Regions from separate parts of the Paenibacillus sp. PSB04 genome, predicted to be linked through region 1. Evidence: riboswitches for the same ligand, from Rfam matches in the RefSeq annotation. Region 1 holds a riboswitch; each other region holds the start of a gene.
The links. A riboswitch is a leader RNA that binds a small molecule or an ion and turns the genes downstream of it on or off. The one in region 1 is predicted to bind cyclic di-AMP.

Region 1 (5,657 bases):
ATAAGCGACGATGACTTCCCTGATTTTCTCCTCGTCTTCAACAACTAAAATTCTACGCATGAATTCCCTCCAAACGTATAGGCGGATTTTTTTTCCTACACCTCAACTTCCGTTCTCTGCAAGACTATATAATCAAACAGGTCATTTCTCACAACGAAATGACCTGTTATGCTTCTTCCCGATTTTCTTCATTTTGACGACATCAATGTCTTATATTAAGGGTTCACTCTTAAACAACATCATAACCTTGGTCTTCGATGGTCTCTTTAATTTTGCTTTCCGTAAGTTTGGTCTCATCGAATTGAACTTCAACAGAAGCATTAGACAAGTTAACCTTCCCCCCAGCCCCTATTTGCTTAAGAGCTCCTTCAATGGAATTCACGCAGTGTTGACAGCTCATTCCGTTTACGTTTAAAGTAATGGTTTTCAATTTCGACTCCTCCTCTCGATTTGTTATTAGTATACCCCCCTATAGTATAATATTCAAGCCTAAAGTTATAATACCCCAGCCATCTTCATCATTTCTATACATGTTTATTTTATGATGAATGAGGCTTACATCAAAAGAATTAGAAAGGGGTTCTTCAAATGAAAGCAGCGATATTAAGAACAATAATCCTCGCTAGCTCAGTGGCCGTTTTTGCGGCTGGCTGCTCGAAAGTAAGCAATATGAACGGCATGGATCATTCAAAAATGAGTATGGGTTCAAACCCCACTTCCAACTCCAGTGAATCCGCTACATCCGCAAAACTGACAACAGCAACACCTGTTGTGGATGGTAAAGAGTTCACCATAACCGCACAGGAAAGTAATCTCGAAGTGGAGAAGGGAAAAACCATTCCCGTATGGACATTTAATAACTCGGTTCCCGGTCCACAAATCCGGGTTAAGGTTGGAGATACAGTCAAAGTAAACTTGAAAAATCAACTCAAGCAGCCTGTCTCCATCCATTGGCACGGCTATCCGGTTCCAAACAACATGGACGGAATTCCAGGAGTCACACAAGATGCTGTTGAACCCGGAAAAACCTTCACCTATGAATTTAAAGCTACCGTACCGGGTACTTATTGGTACCATTCACATCAAGACAGTGTGAATCAAGTGGACAAAGGCTTGTATGGTTCTCTTGTAGTCGAAGACCCCCAAGATACCGCTGACCGCGATTACACCCTTGTGCTCGATGAATGGATGAGTTCTGGGGATATGGACATGGATAACGATGGGATGAATATGTCAGGACATGATATGAGTATGTATGACCTTTATACGATCAACGGAAAAACAGGTGATGCGATCGATAAGCTTACCGTTAAAGAGGGTGAAAAAGTAAAACTTCGGTTGATTAACGCCGGCTACATTACGCACCGGATGCATTTACACGGTCATTCCTTTAAGGTTGTTGCATCCGACGGGCAGCCCGTGAATGACCCGGCTGTGATCAAGGATCAATTCGTCTCGATTGCTCCCGGAGAACGGTATGACATTGAATTTACCGCAGATTATCCAGGAAATTGGTTGCTGGAAGAACACGCAAAGGATAATCGAGCACAAAACATGAGAGCCGTTATTCAATACGAAGGTTCTAATGCGAAGCCCGACCCTTCCGATGCCTTCGAAGAACTTCCCGATTTTGATTTGGAGAAGTACGGAACCATGTCTGCATCCGCATTTTCTTTGGATCAAAGCTTTGATGAAGACGTGACGATGAATCTGAATACCGAGATGAGAAATGGAGATATGGTTTACACGATCAATGGAAAGGTTTTTCCGGACACGGATACAATCAAAGTAAAAAAAGGAGATAAGGTAAAGGTGACCTTTGTAAATCAATCCAGAATGGACGATCACCCGATGCACCTGCACGGCCATTTCTTCCAAGTCTTGAGCAAGAATGGCAAGCCAGTACAAGGATCTCCGATCATGAAAGACACGCTGAACGTCAAACCTGGCGAAACGTATGAAGTTGCTTTTGAAGCTGACAACCCCGGTGAATGGATGTTCCATTGCCACGATTTACACCACGCCTCCGCTGGAATGGTAACTGATGTGATGTATGATGATTATCAAAATAATTATACGCCTGATCCCAATGTGAACAACGTCCCTGAATAAACAACAAAACGCACCGGCTGACTTCAGCCGGTGCTTTCATTTTTGATTTAGGTAGATTATCCCGACTAGATCAAATTTCACTGATCATTTTCAGGTAACTTTGCTGACTCACGACGCGGCGTGCTGTAACATACCGATTTTTATAATATGAATCCGATAATTTGCTAATGGTAACGCCTTTACTGCTTGAAGAATGTGCAAACTCATTATTGCCGATATAAATACCCGCGTGGGATATTCCCGTACCGTCCGTATTAAAGAATACCAGGTCTCCTGCTCTAAGGTTTTCACGATCTACTGGAGTTCCGGCTTGAGCCTGTGTTTTAGATGTGCGGGGTAAATCTAAATTGAATTTATCGAATATGTATAAAATAAAACCGGAACAGTCAAAACCAGCCACTGATGTGCCGCCCCACTGATAAGGAGTGCCTACGACCTTATCCACCTCACTTTCGAGTTTAACGGAGCTGGCAAAGGAACTGGTTGCACTTGCTGAAAAAACAATGGCCGCACCTAACATTGACAGTATTACTTTCTTCACGATGTAGTTCTCCTTCCGATGCCTACGGAGTTAGCTAAGGGTTCGGTAGAAGGTTCCCTCTATTCTTCAATGAGAATATTTCACCCAAAAATGGTTCCCCCGTTTTCAGTATCAAGAAATTCGGCAATAATGATTAAAAAAATGTAACCCTACATAATGTAGTATATAATCAGTTTTTTTGTCAATGGCTAATTAATAGATTCCCGTTAATCGTAACTATTTTACTGATATTTGTTGAATTTTATGGAAGTTTCAGCGAAGCTGAGTAAAGTTTGTCGATTACTATTCCCGAAATCGAGGTACTTATCTTGGTAACGGAACATGTTAAGCAAGAAAAAATAACAATTTTGTAAAGGATTGATTCCGAGCAACAAAAAAACTAAGGCAAATCATCATATAGACGCCAAACAAAAAACCGATCTGGCATTGTCAGATCGGTTAATTTATCCGTCAGTACACAGTCGAACCATGATCTTCATTGAGCTTGTCGATAACACGTCATAACGCTGCCCATATCCAATATTTACAGTATCAGTCATATAACGTACATAAGGAGAAAGGAACTCGCCGTCTTGTGCCACGCAGCATCACTTCACTCACCTGCTAAAAAATACTCTATTTAGAAAGCTCACTTTCGACTACCCATTGATGATTCTTAACGGGGTTTCCTCCTGTAGTTGGCGTATAGTCAACCATATATACCGTTGTTTTTTCAGTAGAGTCAATGGTGCCCTCTGCGCCTTTCATACCTTCCATGTGATCAGCCTCGATGGTCACCTTAGTTCCTGGCTGCAAGGGCTCACTACCCGCATCCTTTATTTCCTCCTGGATAATCCACTTGTGATTGGGGACGGGTTCACCTCCAGTGGTTGGAGTATACGTTACAGCATAAGCCACCGTGTCGTAGGCCCCAACCACCTTAGCCTTGGCACCATCCATCCCTTCCATATGCTTGGCATGGATCACAACCTCATCTCCAACTTTGAAGGTGGGATTTTGAGCTTCTTTCAACCCTTCAGGAACCTCACCCGAACCCGAATGGTTCATGCTGCCCATATCCCCCATATTTGAATGGTCGCTGCCCATGTCCATGTTCGTATTATTGTTTGCGTTATCCTTGTTTCCACACGCACTTAGTACCAGGATTGCTGCAAGGCTAATAAAAATGAATACTTTTTTCACAGTTTGTCACACACCTTTGCATATTTCTATTTGGATTGAATCCTCATCTCCCAAACATTCTACCCAAAACTTATGAAGAACTTGTGAAGGTTTCCCGGACCACTCTCAAAAACTCTGCCCGGGGCAGAGTTTAGAGGACAACCTTATTCATTCAATGTTTGCTTTCGTACAAAAATCTGAATATACCTTAGACAAACAAAAAAGAGAAATCATCTCACCATGGATCCAGTGCAATGACATCTCTTTTTGACTATTAAACGCCGGGTATCGTCAACATTCGTCCTTCTCCAATTTATCGATTAAGGTGGAAAAATCAATTCCAAGGAAGATTATTTCTTCTGGCTCACGAACAACTTCGATAGCTGGCTTATTAAACATCGGGAAGTTTTCCTCCCGTAGATGGTAGTTATCAAACCGCCTCTGGTACTTTGGGTTGCATTGCTTTCTAAGTCCCTCTGTAAAGAGTATCTTGGCTCTTAGGGCCTCAAAAGAGTATCCCCTTCTTAAACGATTAATGACTCGAATAAGTCTAATTAGAGATTCCGTATAAGCATCTGGAATGCGAATGCGATGGTCGAAATAAGCGAATATTTCTTCTTCCCAGTTCTTCATAGCCTTTGTCAGTGGTTCAAAAGCGGTTCGCAGGTCCGTTGGTACTTTAACTTTCCATTCGTTGTATTTAAGAAATGCCGTTTGTCTGTTATCACATTCCCAAATATCCAAATATAATTCCTTTAAGTTATAAGCAGTGACGAGAGACGGATGATTCTTTCTCCAAAGGTCTAGCGTAATCCGATCCTTCTCTGTAAGCTCTATATCCCGTTTTAAGAGGATAAAACGGCCTGGCATCAGCCCGCGGCGTTCTTTTGGCGATAATCCTTCAAGGATCTGCTTACGAATGGTTTCTAACGCTTGGTTTGCCATACGGACAACGTGAAATTTATCTACGATGATAAGAGCTTTTGGCAATACAGCCCTTACGGCGTCCTTATACGGTTGCCACATATCCATAGTGACGTATCGGATTTGTCCTCTATTTGGAAGGCGTAAGAGGTAATCTGCAACGGTTTCCTTATTACGATTTGGCAAAACATCCAACAAGGTACATTCCTCAATGTTGGTTAAAACGCATCTTGGTTTAATGATGTGAATTTCGTCAATCCCAAGCCAATTGGGAGTTTCATATCGATGCGTTTCTCTAAGACGGTTGATGTAATCTCGAAAGATGTTGCGTATTGTTTTTTCATGCAATCCAACATCCTCGGATATGCTAACAAACGTACGTTCAATGCTTTGCGTCTCTATATAAGACAATAATCGTTTGGTGCAGTTTCGCTTTTTGTCTATGGTGTGGTCTAAGTGTTCCCAAAAGGTTCGATTGCAGTCTCTACAGCAATATCTCTGACGCTTTATGAGAAGGCTTACACGCTTGCCGTGAAGAGGCAAGTCCATACAATTCTGTTCCCTGCTATCGTGTTTGTAGAGGTTGGCTATACATCCACAATGAGGGCAAGCCAAAGGTGGAGAGTTCGTCACCATTTGAATTAGAAATTCAAACTCATTCTCACATATACTCAGGATGTTAAATTTCGGAAAATTTAGAATATCCATATGAGTTTCTTGCATTTATGATGCAATCTCCTTCTTTGTTTTCGCTTGGCTGGTCAAAATACCGCTGAGTATGAAAGATAACAAGGAACCGGCAAAGCATATAGCCGCAAACATGCCAACGGCAGAAAAACCGTTAAAAGTCGCGTAAATGAGGCCAGCGATCCAAGACCCGAGCGTTGTCGCAGCATACATGATTGAATTGGCCAAGCTG
Region 2 (5,657 bases), 2.0 Mb from region 1:
TTCGACCTTGGTCTCCAGCGCGAGGAGGCCTTCCCGGCGGGTGATGGAGGCCCACTCCATGAACAGGGTGATGAGCTCTTGACGCTGCATGAGCTTTTGTTTGACGAAGGTCATTTTTAACAGCTTGGGGAACTTCTTGATCTCAGACATCGGAAAGCCGATAAACAGCGTAGCGGCGGTTCCGGCGAGAATAATGACATAAGCGGCGGGCGTCAGCAGGCTGACGATCGGGGCGCCCTTCAGCACCATGCCGACTAGGACGGCAACCACACCGAGTATCAGGCCAACAATCGTTGAAATTTCCATTGCACACCTCATCCATGAGAAATAGAATTGAATCCTTTCGGAATCGACCGCGTTTACATCCTTGCAACATGGTCGCTTTCACAAAAAACGGTTTATATTATTTATCGACACCATTCTCTTTTTTTTTAAGGGATATTTTCCGGTATAATGAAATGACAAGGTTCATCTGTCCTACAAAATCAAGTCCGAGCACCATACCCTGAAGGGAATAATCACAGCACAAACGGGTGACGAATGGCCCACTTGAGACCCTGACACAGGGGCGCATGGAGCAGGGCATTCACCATTCACAATCATCGCTTATAGATCGTATGAGTAACTAAACTTCGATATTGGAGGGAATGGCATGGGCGTTAAGCATGGTCGTGACTATGACGGCATATTGACCGATTTGACGGCAGCTGTCGGGGAAATTCCGGACAGTTATTTATTTTTTGAAATGGCGGAGCAGGATTGGATGCAGCTGGGCATCGAAGAGAAGCGTGAGGTGCATGAGGCGCTGGCGGAGGATTTGTTCTATGCGCTGGGAGCCGAACCTGTCATCACCGTTGGAAGCGGTGTCGTGATGTATGACAAGGACCATCACCGGATCAACCTCTTGATCGGCGACGAGGAGCTGACCGTAGTCTCACTGATATAGTCCCTGGGGCCGGATGGATTTTATAAACCCGTCCATGGTAAGATATTATTCGTATGTACTCTCCTTGGAGAAGCATGATTACATTCAGGGATGAATACAATGGGTAAAGGTTTTTCGCCCGAGCATACATTAATGACACATCCTGGTGAACCTCGGGGATGTTAGGTTTCAGGGAGGAACGGAAGAATGGTATATACGCAAGAAGAAGTAGAAACGCATTTGTCTAAGCTGGAAGGCTGGGAGCTTGAAGAGGGCCGCTGGATTGTGCGCAAATACGTTTTCTCCAATTTCATGAAGGGCATTTCCTTTGTGGATGAGGTTGCGGCCATTTCAGAGGCTTTTGGCCACCACCCCTTTATTACGATTGATTATAAAAATGTGACGCTGCGTTTGACTTCATGGGATGAAGGCGGGATTACGTCCCTGGATGTCAAGGAGGCCCACCAATTTAACGAACTGTTCGAAAAAATGCGTTCCGGCGAAAAAAGGTAACGAGAATAATGCAGCAAATAAAAACACGCTTTGCGATGAACGTCCCGTTCTTCCAAAGCGTGTTTCTGTATGCGTTACAACTTTTATTTCTTCTCAGCCAGCCACTGGGCCACATTGGCAATCTCTTCAGCTTTCAACTTGTCTTTAAAGGATGGCATGCCGCCTTTACCTTTAGTGATAATGGTGTAAATCTCTTCAGCGGACAGTTGGCTTCCGATCTTTTGAAGGTTCGGGCCTACGGCACCCTGAAGCTGATCCCCGTGACAGCTAATGCAGCCTTGCGCTTTAATCGTAGATTCAGCCGCTGCGGCGTCCATCGTAACTTCCGGCATGGTCGGCTTCTCTTCTTCCGCCACCTGCTCTTTGCCTGGAAGCGTAAACATGAGCACAATTGCCATAACCACTGCGATCGTTAATACACCGCTCATGATCCATTTTTGCATCCGTTTTCGTCCTTTCTATGTAAACTGTCATTCTTCATTCCTTCATTATAACGGAACAAGCCATCACATCAAATAGTTTGTGTCAAAAAAGCAAACGAATCCAAACTTGGGGCCACCAAAAATACACAAATTTGTACCATTTTTATGATGATGGAATTTTCAAGTTAGATCCCTTCATAGACCATACAGTGAAACAGCTGTTCACCTTCAGGGGTCAGCTTGGGGTAGGTATCAGCGATGACAAACCCCGACTTCCCGTAAGCCCGGATGGCTCGCTTATTCCATGTATGCACTTCAAGGTCGATTTCGTCCCCAGGCCGTTTTTCACGGGCTGCGCCGATCACAGCCTGCATAAAGCTCTTACCCAGCCTCTGGCCGCATAAATCAGGCCGCATGCCAACACCAAGCCGGGTCACGCCTGCCAAGGGAAAGAACTGCGCGAACCCGCACAAGGTATGTTCAGCATCCAGGACGGACACATATTGGCTTTGCCTCACCTCAGGATCACCAAATTCGACGCCAAGCGCCTCCATCTGATCCCACGGCAGCCAGCCGTATAAATCGTATGGAGGTTCGTACACCCAGCTGCAGACGGTCTCAGCATGCTCCCGGGTCATGGGAACGATCATGAAGCTCTCATGTTGGAGGTTCATGTGCAGATCTCCCTTCCAGACCTCCCTGTAGGATTTGAACATTAGAGAAAAAATATTCCGGATTGTCCCAGATATCTGTTTAATTTCGGAATAGAGGGGTAAATGAGGAGTAGCGGGCGAGAATGGAAAGGTTACCCATTTCTGTCCGCAAAAAATCCCGCAAAAGGAGATTTCGGCAAAAATCTCATTCTACGGGATCTCGTACCCTTGCTTTACCTGCATTACTGGACGTCATCAACGTCCTCGGAATCGACGGCGGCGGTTTTGTATTTATCCGTACTCATGATTCGTTTGGCGCCAACGTAGCGGTTGACGTAGTAGCTGTCGCTCAGAGAGCTGATGATCACACCGCGAGAAGTGGAGGCATGTGCGAATTTTCCGTCGCCGACGTAAATTCCGACATGGGATACTCCGGCTCCCGATGTATTAAAGAATACCAAGTCGCCTGCTCTCAGATCACTGCGGGATACGGCCGAACCCATGCTGAACTGGGAACCAGATTGATGGGGCAGATCGATGCCCAATTGATCAAATACATACATTGTAAATCCCGAGCAGTCAAATCCGCTTGTTGTGGTTCCGCCCGTTCTGTACTTGGTTCCGATCGCACTGTCGATCACTTTATCCATCTTGGAATCCGCGAAAGCGCTTCCTGTGCCGACCGTGAGCACGATGGCGAAACTCATGACTGCTGCTGCAAGCTTCTTCTTCAAGTAAAATACCCCTTCCGGCGCCTGCGAGGTTAGCTTAAGGATTCGGTAGAAGGCCCCCTATGATCCCTCTGAAGCAAGATCAATTCACCCATAACTGGTTCCCCCGCTTTCCTTAGTGTGAGGAAATTCGGCATGAACTTTTACACTATGTATCATTCCCTGTTACTTCTTATTCGTTCGCAACTTTGTATCAGGTAAAGATTACAAAGTTGTTACTATCGCTGGGACTATTGTAACAAAGGAATCGGACTTTGGCAATTGTTTCTAACAGAAAAAGAAGATTTGTAGGAAAATTTATAGGAAATGATGTTTATTTGTTGGACGAGTGGGTAAAAGAAATGACAAGGGTGGAAAAAACAGGAGAAAACCGTGGATTTACTCGTGTAAAAAAAATTTTTGAAATGCTGTTACCTTTTCGGTGGTTCGTACGTCTAATAAGTAACAACAAACCCGCGGGGCGATTTCGGCAAAAATCAGCGGCGCGGGTTGTTATGGATATGCATTGTTTTCGAGAGATAATCAATTGTAAACCGCAGCTTGATATTTGGCCGTACTCATGACCCGTTTGGCGCCAACGTAGCGGTTGGCGTAGTAGCTTTGGCTCAGTTTGCTGATGGTAACGCCTTTCGAAGAGGACGCGTGCGCGAATTTTCCGTTGCCGATGTAAATGCCGACATGGGAAACGCCTGCGCCTAGGGTGTTAAAGAAAACCAGGTCTCCTGCTCTCAGCTGGCTTTTGGAAACAGCGGTACCTGTTTTATACTGCGCAGCGGATACACGCGGGAGGTTTAACCCCAGCTTTTGGTACACGTAACGGGTAAAACCGGAGCAATCGAAGCCGTTCGTAGTTGTTCCGCCGGTTTTGTAAGAAACGCCGATCGTGTTGTTAACGATGTGATTCAGAGATGAATCCGCAAATACGCTGCCGGTGCCCATGGAGAACGCAAGTGTAAGGCCCAGCGCTGCGGCTGCCAACTTCTTCTTCAAAAAAATAAACCCCTTCCAATGCCTGCGAGGTTAGCTTAAGGATTCGGTAGAAGGTCCCCTATGATCCCTCTGTAGCGAGATCAATTCACCCAAAATTGGATCCCCCGCTTCCTGGTGCCCGGGAATTCGGCTCGTGATGATTGCACCGGAAATGGACATGCTGACAAGTTACCTATAATCGTACATACCAATCAAATGAACGGACAAATGATGAAATCAGTTACAGCAAAGTCAAAATCGTTACAGCAAAGATTACAAAGTTGTTACTAAGTTCGTACTCGGATTATTTTAACAGAGGATTTATACTTTGGCAAATGGTTAACAATCATTTTACAACAAAAACCCCGCCTCTTTTCAACAGAAAGAGACGGGGTTCTTCTTTTATCAGCGGATTAAAGTGATGACAAAATTTTAACTATTCCGAAATATTTTTTTTCGTACGGTTCATTTGCTGATGCCACAAATCATATTGGGAGGAGATATTCCATAATTTAAAGATACAGCTGACCATATGGTAGCCCTGTTGGATAATCAGGGTGGCAAGCCCTGCCCAGATCAGAGAGACGCTGCTGGTAATGCCATACAAGAGCAGGCTGACCGCGCCCAGCAGAACGGATATGCCGATGACCGGCAGCGCGCTTCGCAGGCAGATCCAGAGCGAGGAGAACATGCTGGTTCCACCGGTTTTGCCAAACTGCATGAACAGAATCATCTGATGGACGATGTAGCAGTACAGAAGCCAGACTGCAATGTACGGGATGCAGTGAAGCAGCTGGGCATGGTTTTGGATCGCGCTGAGCAGGATGGGATACATCTTCGGGATCATCCAGTATAACGGAGCGGCGATAAGCACCCATTCGATCAGGTGAAAAAGAAATACCGTTTTGCCGTGCAGCTTCATGCCCTGGAAGAAAAACAGTCCGCGTTCCCCCTGATGCTCCCGGTGCAGGCCGTAGAAGATGCCCGCGTGGATAAATGGGGTCAGCAGCATGCGGAGGGCGACCATTCCCAGGAGAACCCAAAGGTAAGTATGCACGGTGCTGCTTTGCGTCAAGCTCATCTGTCCCTCTACATAATAGAGGACCTGGCTGAGTTCGGTCGGCGGGGGATCGGGATACCGCATCAGCAGCGGCACGACCGCCGAATCGATCAGACGGTACAGGAAGTAGCCCCAGAGCAGCTGGTACAGGAACATGATGATCATGACATAAAATTGGTCTTTGACGCTTTTCCAACCGTTAACAATATAGGATTTCACTGCTCTCACCTCACCAGGACAGACTTCCAAGCAGGGTTTCAATCAGCTTGGTAATGCTTACGTTCCAGCGGAGGAGCACTTTATGATCCATGTCCGCCTTCAGGTAGTTGTTCACATGTTTGTTTTCCAGCACGATCGTATAGCCGGGATCGATCATGGCCCAGG
Region 3 (5,657 bases), 1.7 Mb from region 1:
AAGCCGGATGGAGAGGATCCACCGCCAAAGAAGGAAAAAGATCCCGAGGAGCAGCCGCCGAAGAACGATGCAGACGATTACGTACATTGGAGCAAAGCGAAGTACCGTGGGGTGGAGCTCCACGATGCCAAGAACGGAGCGCTTGGGGAGTTTGACGGCGTCGATCTGGAGAAGGGCATCTTCTATGAAGCCAAGTCGGCGCAAGGGCTCGACCGCATCCATCCAAAAACGGGCAAGCCGCAGCAGACGCCGCAGCAATTTACAGATAAGCAGTTGTACCAGAAAACGAAGGTGCGGATCAACAACCTGATGCAGAAGGCGGTTGGGACGCGAACGACGCCTGATGGAACGGCGGAGATCCCGACACTGGAGCAAATCAAAGGAATCCGGCATTTTGAGTTTCAGCTGGACGGGGACTCGCCGGCGTTACGGACAGCCGCGGAGAACAGCTTGAACAAGCTGCGTCAAGAATTCCCGGATTATACATTCAACATTCGATTTGGGGTGAAATAACATGTCAATCAGCGCCATTATTGTGGACCCGGAAGACGAATTTGAACGGTCCTTTATGCTTCCGGTGGCGACGGAATCCTTTTTCCAGAAATATTGGGTGCCGGCGGTGGAAGAGCTGAACTTGCAGTGGGTCGCACTTTTCCAGGACGGTACAGACGTGGAGTCCGAGGACATCCCGTCTGTCTTGGGCGAAGTGTCCCAGCTTAAAGAATGGGCGCGAAGCCACATGCATGGGGACGACCTCGACCACATGTTACGCAGACTCGAGCTGCTGGAGACGGAACTGCCAAAGGCGTACAGGCGCGGCGGTGCGGTGGTCTACATCGGTTAACATTGCCTGTTAACATTGGTGAATGAATGAAAGATTGTTTTAATCTCCTAAGAGGTGAGTGCGATCAAGTCCGGGTTACACAGACACCGGGCTTGATTGCTTTTAACCGCGCTACGTGATGTAAAGGGGAAAGGGGAGAGCGAAGTGAGGCAGTCTTATCGAATGGACGAAGGGGCTTTTGTGCATCACTTGAACGAAGCTTACGGAATTGCTGCCCGGAGGCTTATTTTTATCCCTTATGGAGATTCGGCCTATTCTTACCGGGTGGAGGGAGAAAATGGAACGCGATACTATCTGAAACTGTTTGACCATAGCAATGACAGCCACCGCCAAAGCATCCTTCGCTGCAGGCGTTATGTGCCGTTTATGTGGGAATTGCATCAGACCGGCCGATTTATGGAATTGCCTTGTCCATTCCGAACCTTAAGCGGTGCTTTTCTGCTTTCCCTTCCTGATTGCACAGCGGTACTGTTTCAATTTATCGAAGGAGAAACCTGGGCTGAGGCTTACCCTTTTTCCAAGCATAACTTGGAGCGTGTTGGACAGCTGGCGGCGCGAATTCGGCAGTTGACTCCTTTCACTACCACATCCGGCCTTGCGGTTGAAACGTATGATATCTCCTTTTCCGAACGTTTGATCCAATGCCTGGAGCAGCTTGAGCATCTTCAGCCCGGTTCAAGTCCAGCTAGCCAGCTGCTGCGTGAGCTTGTTATCCCTCAGCAAACGCGCATAACCGAGCTGTTGCACCAGATCACAGGGGTTCGTGAACGTCTCGTACTTGACCCGGCCCCCAATGTGCTCTGTCACGGTGATCTGTGGGGAGGGAATCTGATGGAGACCGCAGACGGACGGCTTGTCGTCCTGGACTGGGAAGCAGCCATGCTCGCGCCCCCAGAGCTGGATATCGTGGGGTATATCGGGGACGGACTGGGTCATTTTCTCAAAGGGTATGAGCAGGAACTAGGTCAACAGATGGAGCTGAACCCGGATTTACTGCGTTATTATGCATACCGCCATCATTTGAGAAACCTGACCCATTGGTGCATGAATATTTTGCAGCGTGACCTGGAGCCAGACCAGCTGGATAACGACCTCGAAATGGTCCGGCATCACTGCTTGAACCGGCTGGATACCGTAGAGGCTTCGCTGAGGAATGCGGCGGATCGAAATATATAGAAGTCCGATATGAATTTAATAGCGTAAACAAGCGATATGCACAGCTACAGCCAGAAATTAATAGAGTGCCGCCAATGTAAGCGTTGACATGAAGTTCTTTTGAATTTTTTCATACGTATCTCAAACCGTTTGCTTCTTTACAGCAGGCATCCGGAAGGAGTAAGATTCAATTCGTAATCGTGAACTTGTGAACCTGAAACGTAGTACTCCTTGATCGCTGAATTCTGAAATCAGGAGCGGGGGAACCAAAGGGAGGAAGCTAAGCCTTCGTCCCAGGGGTGAATCACTTGATCTTCATTTATTGAGTGTAGGGATACTTTCGGTCCCGAATCCGTCAGCTAACCTCGTAAGCGTTATGAAAGAGGGATTTGTCGTGCGCGTAAAGCCACGGGAAGGTCCAGCTTTCCTGCGGCTTTTTTTGTTGTGCCCAAAAAGGGTTGAACACGTGTCTAACGGGTACATCATGAGCATTTCAACTCTAACACTGGCGGTGACAAACATTTTATGGCAGCATTGAAAAGACTTTTGATCGGACGGCCGCTGAAGTCTACCGAATTGGGAGAACAAAAACTGAATAAGAAAAAAGCTTTGGCCATTCTATCCTCCGATGCGCTTTCGTCCGTAGCGTATGGGCCGGAGCAAATTTTGCTGGTTCTGGTCACGGTCAGCACGGCGGCGTTCTGGTATTCGATACCGATCGGAATCTGCGTACTGATTTTGCTGGCTGCACTCATTTTATCCTACCGGCAGATCATCTTCGCTTATCCGCATGGCGGCGGCGCTTACGTCGTTTCCAAACAGAATCTGGGAATCTATCCCGGGCTGGTGGCCGGCGGATCGCTGCTGGTAGATTACATTCTGACTGTTGCGGTCAGCGTTTCGGCGGGCACGGACGCGCTGACTTCAGCGTTTCCGGCGCTGCATGAGCATACGGTGGGGATTGCCGTCACCTTCGTCATCCTCATTACGCTGCTGAATTTGCGGGGCGTCACCGAGTCCGCCTCCATCCTGGCTTATCCGGTGTATCTGTTCGCCTTCGCGCTGTTCATTTTGATCGGCGTTGGTATGTACAACATCGTGACAGGTCACGTTTCACCGCATTTGCATACGCCGGTCGGGACGCCGGTGGCGGGAATCAGCCTGTTCCTGCTCTTAAAAGCTTTTGCCTCGGGCAGCTCCGCTCTGACCGGGGTCGAAGCGATCTCGAACGCCATCCCGAACTTCAAGGATCCGGCTCCGAACAATGCGGCCAAAACCTTGATGGCAATGGGGATTCTGCTGGCTGTACTCTTCTCGGGCATCGTATTTCTTGCTTATTATTTGGGTATATCCCCAAATCCCCAGGAGACGGTCGTATCCCAGATTGCCAATCAGACGTTCGGACGGAATTTTATGTACTTTTTCATCCAGGGCACGACGGCACTGATCTTGATCCTGGCGGCCAACACCGGATATTCGGCGTTTCCGCTGCTGGCGGTCAATTTAGCCAAAGACCGGTTTATTCCCCGGATGTTTACTGTCCGCGGTGACCGTTTGGGATATTCGAACGGAATCATCATCCTTGGGCTACTGTCCATCATGCTGATCGTCGCTTTCCACGGACAGACGGAACATTTGATCCCACTGTACGCGGTAGGGGTATTTATCCCTTTCACGCTCTCGCAAACGGGAATGATCGTCAAATGGATCCGGGAAAAACCGCAGGGTTGGGTGACGAAGCTCGTCATCAATACGATCGGCGCGCTGATCAGCTTCACGGTGTCGGTGATGTTCTTCGCAACCAAGTTTGCGCAGATCTGGCCGGTACTGATCTTTTTGCCGCTGATCGTGTATCTGTTCCACCGGATCAAGAAGCATTATGAGGCGGTTGGCGAGCAGCTGCGGCTGTCGACGTGCGAGCCGGCGGTACCGATCGAAGGCAATGTAATCATTCTCCCCGTTTCGGGCATTACGCATGTCGTGGAGCATTCCCTGAATTATGCGAAGTCGCTGGCGGCGGATCAGATCATTGCGGTATATATTCCGTTTGAACGGGAAGAAGAGAACCGGTTTGAGGAAAAATGGCAAAAATGGCGGCCCGACGTGCGCCTTGTGACGCTGCATTCTCCGTACCGGAGCATCATTCATCCGCTTAGCAAATTTATCGATACGGTGCACCGGAAAGCCAGCGAATCCAACTACCAGGTCACAGTGATCATTCCGCAGTTTATTCCAAAGCGGAGCTGGCACAATCTGCTGCACAACCAGACGAGTTTGATGATCCGGACTTATCTTTTATTCCGCAAAGATGTTGTTGTGACAACGGTACCGTATCATTTAAAAAAATAGCGATTCAGATGGTTCAAACCATTCGTAATCAGGCCCCGGCATCTGTGCCGGCGGTCTTTTTTTGCGTAAAAGCAGCGGATATATATGATGGGAAAGAGTAATCCCGTGGGAGTAATGGCTTGAGTGTAATGGCTTGAGTGTAATGGCTTATGAGTAAGGGCTTATTTCCTGCAGAGTAGGGGATCCGTATATTTTCACGATGTGCAGGGTGTCAAAGGATTAACGCAACAAAAATTCATCCATTGCGTCTAATCAACGTATATAGAACAGCAACAGGGGTGGAACAGATGAATGGGAAACTAATAACGATATTCGGTGCCGTACTCGGTTCTGTGCTCGTATGGGCAGGAAGCGCAGCTGCGGAAGAACGATTTAGCGATCTGCAGCACTCGAAGTGGGCGGAAGACGGCATCACCTATATGGCCGAACGGGGAACCGTCGCTGGATACGGTTACGGGAAGTTTATGCCCGAAAGGCAAGTCACAAGAGCGCAGGCCGTTACTTTCATGGTGCGGGAGCTTTATCCGCAGGAGCTGCAGCAAGAAGCGGGCGGCGGCATGACCTATACAGATGTGCCTAAGAACCATCCTTTTTATCTTGAAATTGCCATTGCCGCAAAACATGGGCTGGCCAGCGGATTTCCTGACAGCACCTTCCATCCGGATGCACCGATGAGCCGTGCCGAAACGGCGGCGTTTCTTACACGGGCCTATTCACTCGTAAAAGGCCAGCAACCCGTAACAATAACGGATACAGCAAAGCATTGGGCGGCAGCGCCTATTCTCATCATGAGCTCCAACGGATTGATCGGCGGATATTCAGATAGCACCTTTCGTCCAGACCGATCTGTGACGCGTGCGGAGTTTGCCGTATTTATGTCACGGGTCATTCGCTTCGAACGTCAAGGGGCCATTCAGGCACAGGATTGGGATAAGCTGATGTCCTACATGACGGTCAGCGAGCAGGTCGGCCAAATGCTCATGCCAGACATCAGGCAATGGAACGGGCAAGTGACGACTACGGTCAATGAAGGAGTCAAACGCAGCATCCATGATCAGGATTTGGGCGGACTTATTCTTTTTGATAAAAATATCGTAGACGCTCGGCAGGTCACCACTTTGACGCATGATCTGCAGATGGAGGCAGGCGACATTCCGCTGTTCCTTGGCATCGATCAGGAAGGCGGGGTCGTTAAACGAATCCCCGGAGGTACGAATCTGCCGGGTCAAATGGCGCTCGGCGCAACCGGAGATACAACGCTCGCCGAAGCGGCCGGACGGCTGACCGGGGAAGAGCTAAAGGCGCTCGG
Region 4 (5,657 bases), 280 kb from region 1:
TGGGGGTTACCGTTCAGACGCCTACGCTCGTCGAAGCCATCGGCGATCCGAAGCTGCGGTTCCTCCCCATACATGATGATCCGCCCTACAGGGAAATGAGCATCATTTACCGGGCGGATAAATATTTGGGCCATGCTGCGCAGGCTTTTATTCATCTTGCCGAGGAGCGCCTCAAATCATAGTGCGAGCTCGAGGCGCGCAGCATGGCCGGCAATCGGCCCAATTTTGACCCTTGGGAAGTTATATGTATCTTTCCTGGATCACGTTATAATGATGGATTTCATGTCCGGTCAGAATATACGCCCAAGCGGCGGCGGTGGATTCATAACCGTTCACGATACCTCTGCGGGTCCAGGCCTCGTCCGGAATGCTCCGCAGCAGCGTCAGCGTGGAGCGGCGAACGGCGGCAAAATCCTCGAGAAGCTCGGCGATGGAGAAACGGTCGAAGGCTGCGCCTTCCATCAGCACTTCCTCGTCATAGCCGGTCAACGGCGTGGTGTCCCCCCTCGCGATGCGGAGCAGTCTGTAGCACATGATGCGCTCATTATCCGTGATATGGCCAAGCACCTCTTTCAAGCTCCATTTGCCTGGCGCATAGCGGTAATTCGCCTTGTCTTCCGTCAGTGCAGAATAAAACGCGTTCGTCCGGTTCAGAGACCCGTTCAGAATCTCCTCGAGGTTCCCCTCAGGTACGAGAGAGACATACTGGGCGAAACCTTCGTTGTAGTCTTCCTTCGTTGGGCGCAGAATCATCGGTATCCATCCTTTCGTTTTGTTAAATGTTCAAGCAATGGGCGTGCCGTTGCCGACAGGCACATCAGGGGCCAGCAGCACCACATCGCCCTCTTCCGGAACTCCGCCGAGAACGAGCACTTCCGATTCATATCCGGCAATCCGCCGCACGGGAAAATTAACGACGGCGGCTACCTGGCGGCCGACCAGTTGCTCCGGGGTATACCTTCTCGTAATCTGGGCCGAGGAACGCTTGACTCCAAGCTCCCCGAAATCAATGCTCAGCTTGATCGCCGGCTTGCGCGCCTCCGGAAAAGGCTCCGCCTTGACCACCGTTCCGATGCGAATGTCCAGCTTCATCAAATCTTCTATGGTTGCCACAACTTTTCCTCCTTTTATGCCATGATGATATCTCTCCATTATATCCCTGCCTGTCAATGGCACAAGCACTTTCACCAACCTAAAAAAGGCTGCACACCGCAGCCCAGATTCCCATAACGTATTTTATCGGTATAGCCGCAAATAACAAATTAGCAATATGCCTAACTTTCAAGTGTGCCTTTTCATTGATTGCAAAAATCAATCGTTCATCCTCAAATACGACAGTTAATGACGCATTACTTTAGTATGATGAAATAAATAACTGCGAAGGAGTAGATGAACTTGAAGAGACTCGCTGGGAAAATCGCTCTCGTAACCGGAGGAAGCCGGGGAGCAGGACGTGGGATTGCCGTTGAGCTTGGGAAAGCCGGAGCAGTAGTTTATGTATCCGGAAGAAGTTTACGAGGGACGACTACACACGGTTTTCCAGGCAGTATCGATGAAACTGTGGAGGAGATTCGAAGTCATGGAGGAGAGGCGTACGCATGTCGTTGCGATCATACCCGTGATGAGGATACACAGGCTTTGATCGAGAGAATCCGACAGGAACAAGGACGGCTCCATATCCTAGTGAATAACGTCTGGGGACTGCATGACTTGGAAGTGAATTTACAATCCAAACCATTCTGGGAATATCCGCTGAACATGTGGGATGCTATGTTTCAGAATGGAGTACGCCCACAAATAGCGACAAACCATTATGCGATCCCGCTTATGCTGGAAGCTGATTCTGGATTGATCGTACATACCACATTTCAGGATCAGGATAAGTATTTAGGAACTTTCTATTACGACCTCGCCAAGAATACCATTAACCGCTCAGTGCTCGGATTAGCTCATGATCTCAAAAGCACTGAAATAACCGTGGTAGCGGTCTCCCCTGGCTGGATGAGAACAGAACTGGTATTAAGGAACTTCGGTACAGATGAAGCTCATTGGAAAGAGGTTGAGGCTCTGAAACACACGGAGTCGCCGTACTACGTAGGGCGAGCGGTGTCAGCCCTAGCTGGGGATGATGAGGTGAAACTGAAAAACGGACTGGTACTACAGGTTGGTGATCTTGCCCAGGAATACGGGTTCACCGATATTGATGGACGGTTCATCCCTCCCTTTTTAATATAATCAGTCTCATTGAAAAAACGAATACTCGCTAGAGCTCAGTTAACCGCCTTCTTATCGGGCGGTTAACTGATTAGCTAATATAGCGAGTAGATCGTTTGGTTAGGGCCAGTGCGATTCAAGATGCGATTTTCTTTCCAGGAGGCAAATCCCATGACCGCGGACTATCCTCCATAGGCTTCCCGGGTCCGGTAAATATGCTGGTCCATCAAAAAGTTCAGCAGCATGCGGTTGAATGCATGGGGCTGGCATAAATGGGTCGGATACATTGCATCCTCGATCGTCGCCAGCTGCACATGCCGGAACAGGGTGGCCGCCCGCTGCATTTGCTTGACGAACCACTCGCTTTGGCTGCCTGCGACGCACAGTACGGGCATCGGCAGCCGCGCCAAATTGGCGGGCATCTCCATACGCAGCAGTTCCATACGCTGCTTGATCGACTCTGTCGGCCGCTTGTGGTACAGCTCCTTGCGCAGGATGCTGTAGACTGGTCTCCACCGGTTATACGTCACCCGCAGCGACCGGAGGAAAAACTCCGCAGGCAAATAATAAGACAGCCAGCTGCACGCCTCGCAAATATTCAGCAAATGGTTCTTTTTCCCGAAGCATCCCGCGAAGTAGCTGTCCACGAGTACCAGGGCGCTGACCCGGTCCGGATGAAGGGCGGCAAACGTCTGGGCGAGCACGCTTCCGCTGGAACAGCCGACAAGCGTCGCCTGCGAAATATGCAGCTTATTGAGCAGCTCGCACAGATCGCTGCATTGGGTTTCCATAATGTGCCCGACCTCCACGTCAAGCTTCCCCGAATTGCCGTAACCCCGGAGGTCCAGTACAATCACCTTTGCCCGCTTGCTGAAATATTCGACCTGGGGCTCAAACATATGATGGGACGACAAATGCCCGTGAATGAACACGATAGGCGTGCCGATGCCGTGAATTTCATAATATAACGTGGTTCCGTTTACTTGTATCTGAGGCACTTCATGTTCTCCTCTCTCCCACATAACCTGTTTTCTCTGTTTGTACAAAATCGCGGGCGCCGCCCGCTTGGGAATCGATGCTTCTCTTTGTTAAAACAACAAAAAAGAAGCACCGGAAAGAGGACACTCTTCCATGCTTCCAAATCCAAGGCCGAATAAGCCTTGCCATCTGCATGAATAACAGCTGCCTCTCTTAACACGCTTGCGTGGTTAGCTGACGGATTCGGGCCCAAGAGTAGCCCTACTCATCACTTTCGAGATTCACCCCATATGGCCGCAGCGGATGCTGCAGACACGACCGGTTCCCCCGCTTTCCGCCCTCCGGCGGAAATTCAGCGAATAGACATATTCCATGTACACGCTTCATTCTTCAAAATGAGCGCACAGAAAAACACAGAGCAGATACCCTGTGTTGATGCGTCAAATCACAGTTTCCTCCGCTCTCAACTACGCTTACGAGGTTAGCTGACGGATTCGGGCCGTGAGAGTAGCCCTACGGAAACAGGCATTATCCTGCCTCCGATTCACCCCTGCAAGCCGCAAGCCCCAGCATAAAGCTCCGTGGGACGAGGACTGCGATTGGTTCCCCCGCTTTTCATCGGAAAATTCAGCGTTCATCAAGTCGCAAATCTTACTCTATTGGATGATGAAATGAATATACGCCTGGGACGGCGAACTGTAAAGCAGGGAAACGATACGATTCCCTGCTTTATTTGGGGATCTGATGGGAAAACGGGTCCTAATCCGTAGGAATCATTGTTTTACGGCCTTTCCTACCGCTTTCCTTAGCTTTGCTGGATAACTGAAGGCGGGAAGCCATTCAAATGGCTGAACCCGCCCATTGGATAGGAATATAATGCCGATATAGGGCTGAAGCCGCTAGGCTGAAAAAAAGCGGCTTTTTGCCGGAATTTTGGACTTTGCGCTGGAAAGATGCAGGTTTTGATCCGAAAAATCCGCCTCGTCTTCTTGCCAAAGATATCCCTTGGACGTATGATGCGGATAGTTTACCAATCGGACACATGTATGGAACCCTACTGGCCGTGACGATCCGGAACAAGACGGCAGGGAGTATCCATGAAATCACGGTCAAGGAGGATGTCACGATGAACCGGGCTTTGATTCCCACCATCGAACTGTTTGAAATCGTTCTTCCAAGATACCAGCACCACAGCCTGGGCTGGCTGGAAAACTGCCGGATCGGCATTTTAAAGCTGCCTTACTCCGGCGAGGAAGGGCTTGCCGAGGGCCTGCTGTGCTCAGGCAAGCAAGCCTTCGATCTGGTACGGTGGGGCTGCCGCCTGCGCTATATTTGCGGCCTGACGCTGGAAGAGGCCATCACCGCGACGGCCATGAACATTCTGAAGCATCCGGACCACAATCAGTACCCGCTCGCGCTGATGGCGCTGCTTGATGTCAGGTCACGCCTGGAGCAGCATACCGCGCGCACAACAGCCGAACAGATGGGAAGATCCCTTGATGTCGGCCTTCTCAAGCTGAACCGTACGGCTTACGCCGAAGGAGCTGCAACATCGCTGCGCATCGGGGGAGGAACGTCGCTTGCGATCTCCGGCCTGACGGCTGACCTTGATACGGAAATCCAGGCGAAAGCTCCCGTCAACCGCCTCCCGCTGCTCGGCCCGGAGTTCCCGACGGATACCCGCGCCTTGATCCGCCGCTCCTCGGCATATCTGTCCCTGTTCGGCGCCGGCACAAAGAACCGCCACCCCGGATAATCCCCGAGTGGCGGTTCTTTTGTGCTGCCTTCGCAGGCGGCTACAGCGCCTGCTCCTCGCTGCGAAGCTGCACCAGCGCTTTTCGCTGCCAGGCCTTGCTCCTCCAGCGGACCCAGAGCAGGATGCCCCGCAGCCATTCGTCGGCGATAAAAGCCGCCCAGATGCCGTACAGGCCGTATCCCCAATAAATGCCGAGCAGGTACGTCAGCGGCACACTGAAGAGCCAGGTCACCGTGATGGACACGATCATGGCGGACCGGGCGTCGCCGGCGGCCTGCAGCGACCGTTCCAGGATGACGTTGAAGTTGCGCCCCGGCTCCAGCAGAAAGCTCAGCAGCAGCAAGGCCGCTCCCATCGCGATAATGTCCGGGTCGGTCGTGAACAGCTTCATCAGCGGCTGCCGGAACAGCGTCAGCACGGCGACGGCCGCCAGCGTGATCAGCTCGCTGCGGATCAGATTCCGGATCACCTGCTTGTAGGCCTCTTCCCTCTGGCCCGCGCCGACCAGCTGCCCGACGATGATCTGCCCGCCCCGGCCCAGCGAGACGGCCAGAATCATGACGAAGAACATGATGTTCTGCGTGTAAATTTTCGTTGCCAGCACGCTGGCCCCAAGCGACGAAATAAAGGCCGTGGTCACAAACTGGTTGGCGGAGTACGACAAGGACACGGCCGAGGACGGCACGCCGACGCGAAGCACCTTCCCGAT

Region 2: linked by a shared signal. The riboswitch ahead of K2F33_RS07005 (C40 family peptidase) and the one ahead of K2F33_RS30920 (C40 family peptidase) in region 1 are both predicted to bind cyclic di-AMP.
Region 3: linked by a shared signal. The riboswitch ahead of K2F33_RS23150 (APC family permease) and the one ahead of K2F33_RS30920 (C40 family peptidase) in region 1 are both predicted to bind cyclic di-AMP.
Region 4: linked by a shared signal. The riboswitch ahead of K2F33_RS32200 (alpha/beta fold hydrolase) and the one ahead of K2F33_RS30920 (C40 family peptidase) in region 1 are both predicted to bind cyclic di-AMP.

Annotation. Positions count from the first base shown of each region.
Region 1 covers NZ_CP081301.1:6,734,130-6,739,786, forward strand. The annotation lists gene K2F33_RS30905 (response regulator transcription factor) at 1-60, opposite strand, end outside; gene K2F33_RS30910 (copper ion binding protein) at 230-430, opposite strand; gene K2F33_RS30915 (multicopper oxidase family protein) at 589-2,112, shown strand; gene K2F33_RS30920 (C40 family peptidase) at 2,183-2,653, opposite strand; cyclic di-AMP (ydaO/yuaA leader) riboswitch at 2,658-2,789, opposite strand; gene K2F33_RS30925 (YdhK family protein) at 3,269-3,835, opposite strand; gene K2F33_RS30930 (ISL3 family transposase) at 4,106-5,461, opposite strand; gene K2F33_RS30935 (MFS transporter) at 5,462-5,657, opposite strand, start outside.
Region 2 covers NZ_CP081301.1:1,440,346-1,446,002, forward strand. The annotation lists gene motA (flagellar motor stator protein MotA) at 1-306, opposite strand, end outside; gene K2F33_RS06985 (hypothetical protein) at 653-946, shown strand; gene K2F33_RS06990 (4a-hydroxytetrahydrobiopterin dehydratase) at 1,133-1,438, shown strand; gene K2F33_RS06995 (c-type cytochrome) at 1,522-1,881, opposite strand; gene K2F33_RS07000 (GNAT family N-acetyltransferase) at 2,046-2,534, opposite strand; gene K2F33_RS07005 (C40 family peptidase) at 2,756-3,247, opposite strand; cyclic di-AMP (ydaO/yuaA leader) riboswitch at 3,251-3,390, opposite strand; gene K2F33_RS07010 (C40 family peptidase) at 3,767-4,234, opposite strand; cyclic di-AMP (ydaO/yuaA leader) riboswitch at 4,239-4,376, opposite strand; gene K2F33_RS07015 (hypothetical protein) at 4,650-5,492, opposite strand; gene K2F33_RS07020 (M1 family metallopeptidase) at 5,503-5,657, opposite strand, start outside.
Region 3 covers NZ_CP081301.1:4,988,741-4,994,397, reverse strand. The annotation lists gene K2F33_RS23165 (PrsW family intramembrane metalloprotease) at 1-513, shown strand, start outside; gene K2F33_RS23160 (hypothetical protein) at 515-844, shown strand; gene K2F33_RS23155 (phosphotransferase enzyme family protein) at 989-2,020, shown strand; cyclic di-AMP (ydaO/yuaA leader) riboswitch at 2,226-2,389, shown strand; gene K2F33_RS23150 (APC family permease) at 2,525-4,348, shown strand; gene K2F33_RS23145 (glycoside hydrolase family 3 N-terminal domain-containing protein) at 4,636-5,657, shown strand, end outside.
Region 4 covers NZ_CP081301.1:7,017,643-7,023,299, forward strand. The annotation lists gene K2F33_RS32180 (LysR family transcriptional regulator) at 1-182, shown strand, start outside; gene K2F33_RS32185 (DinB family protein) at 241-753, opposite strand; gene csaA (chaperone CsaA) at 784-1,113, opposite strand; gene K2F33_RS32195 (SDR family NAD(P)-dependent oxidoreductase) at 1,390-2,235, shown strand; gene K2F33_RS32200 (alpha/beta fold hydrolase) at 2,397-3,212, opposite strand; cyclic di-AMP (ydaO/yuaA leader) riboswitch at 3,396-3,560, opposite strand; cyclic di-AMP (ydaO/yuaA leader) riboswitch at 3,648-3,835, opposite strand; gene K2F33_RS32205 (hypothetical protein) at 4,319-4,948, shown strand; gene K2F33_RS32210 (MATE family efflux transporter) at 4,989-5,657, opposite strand, start outside.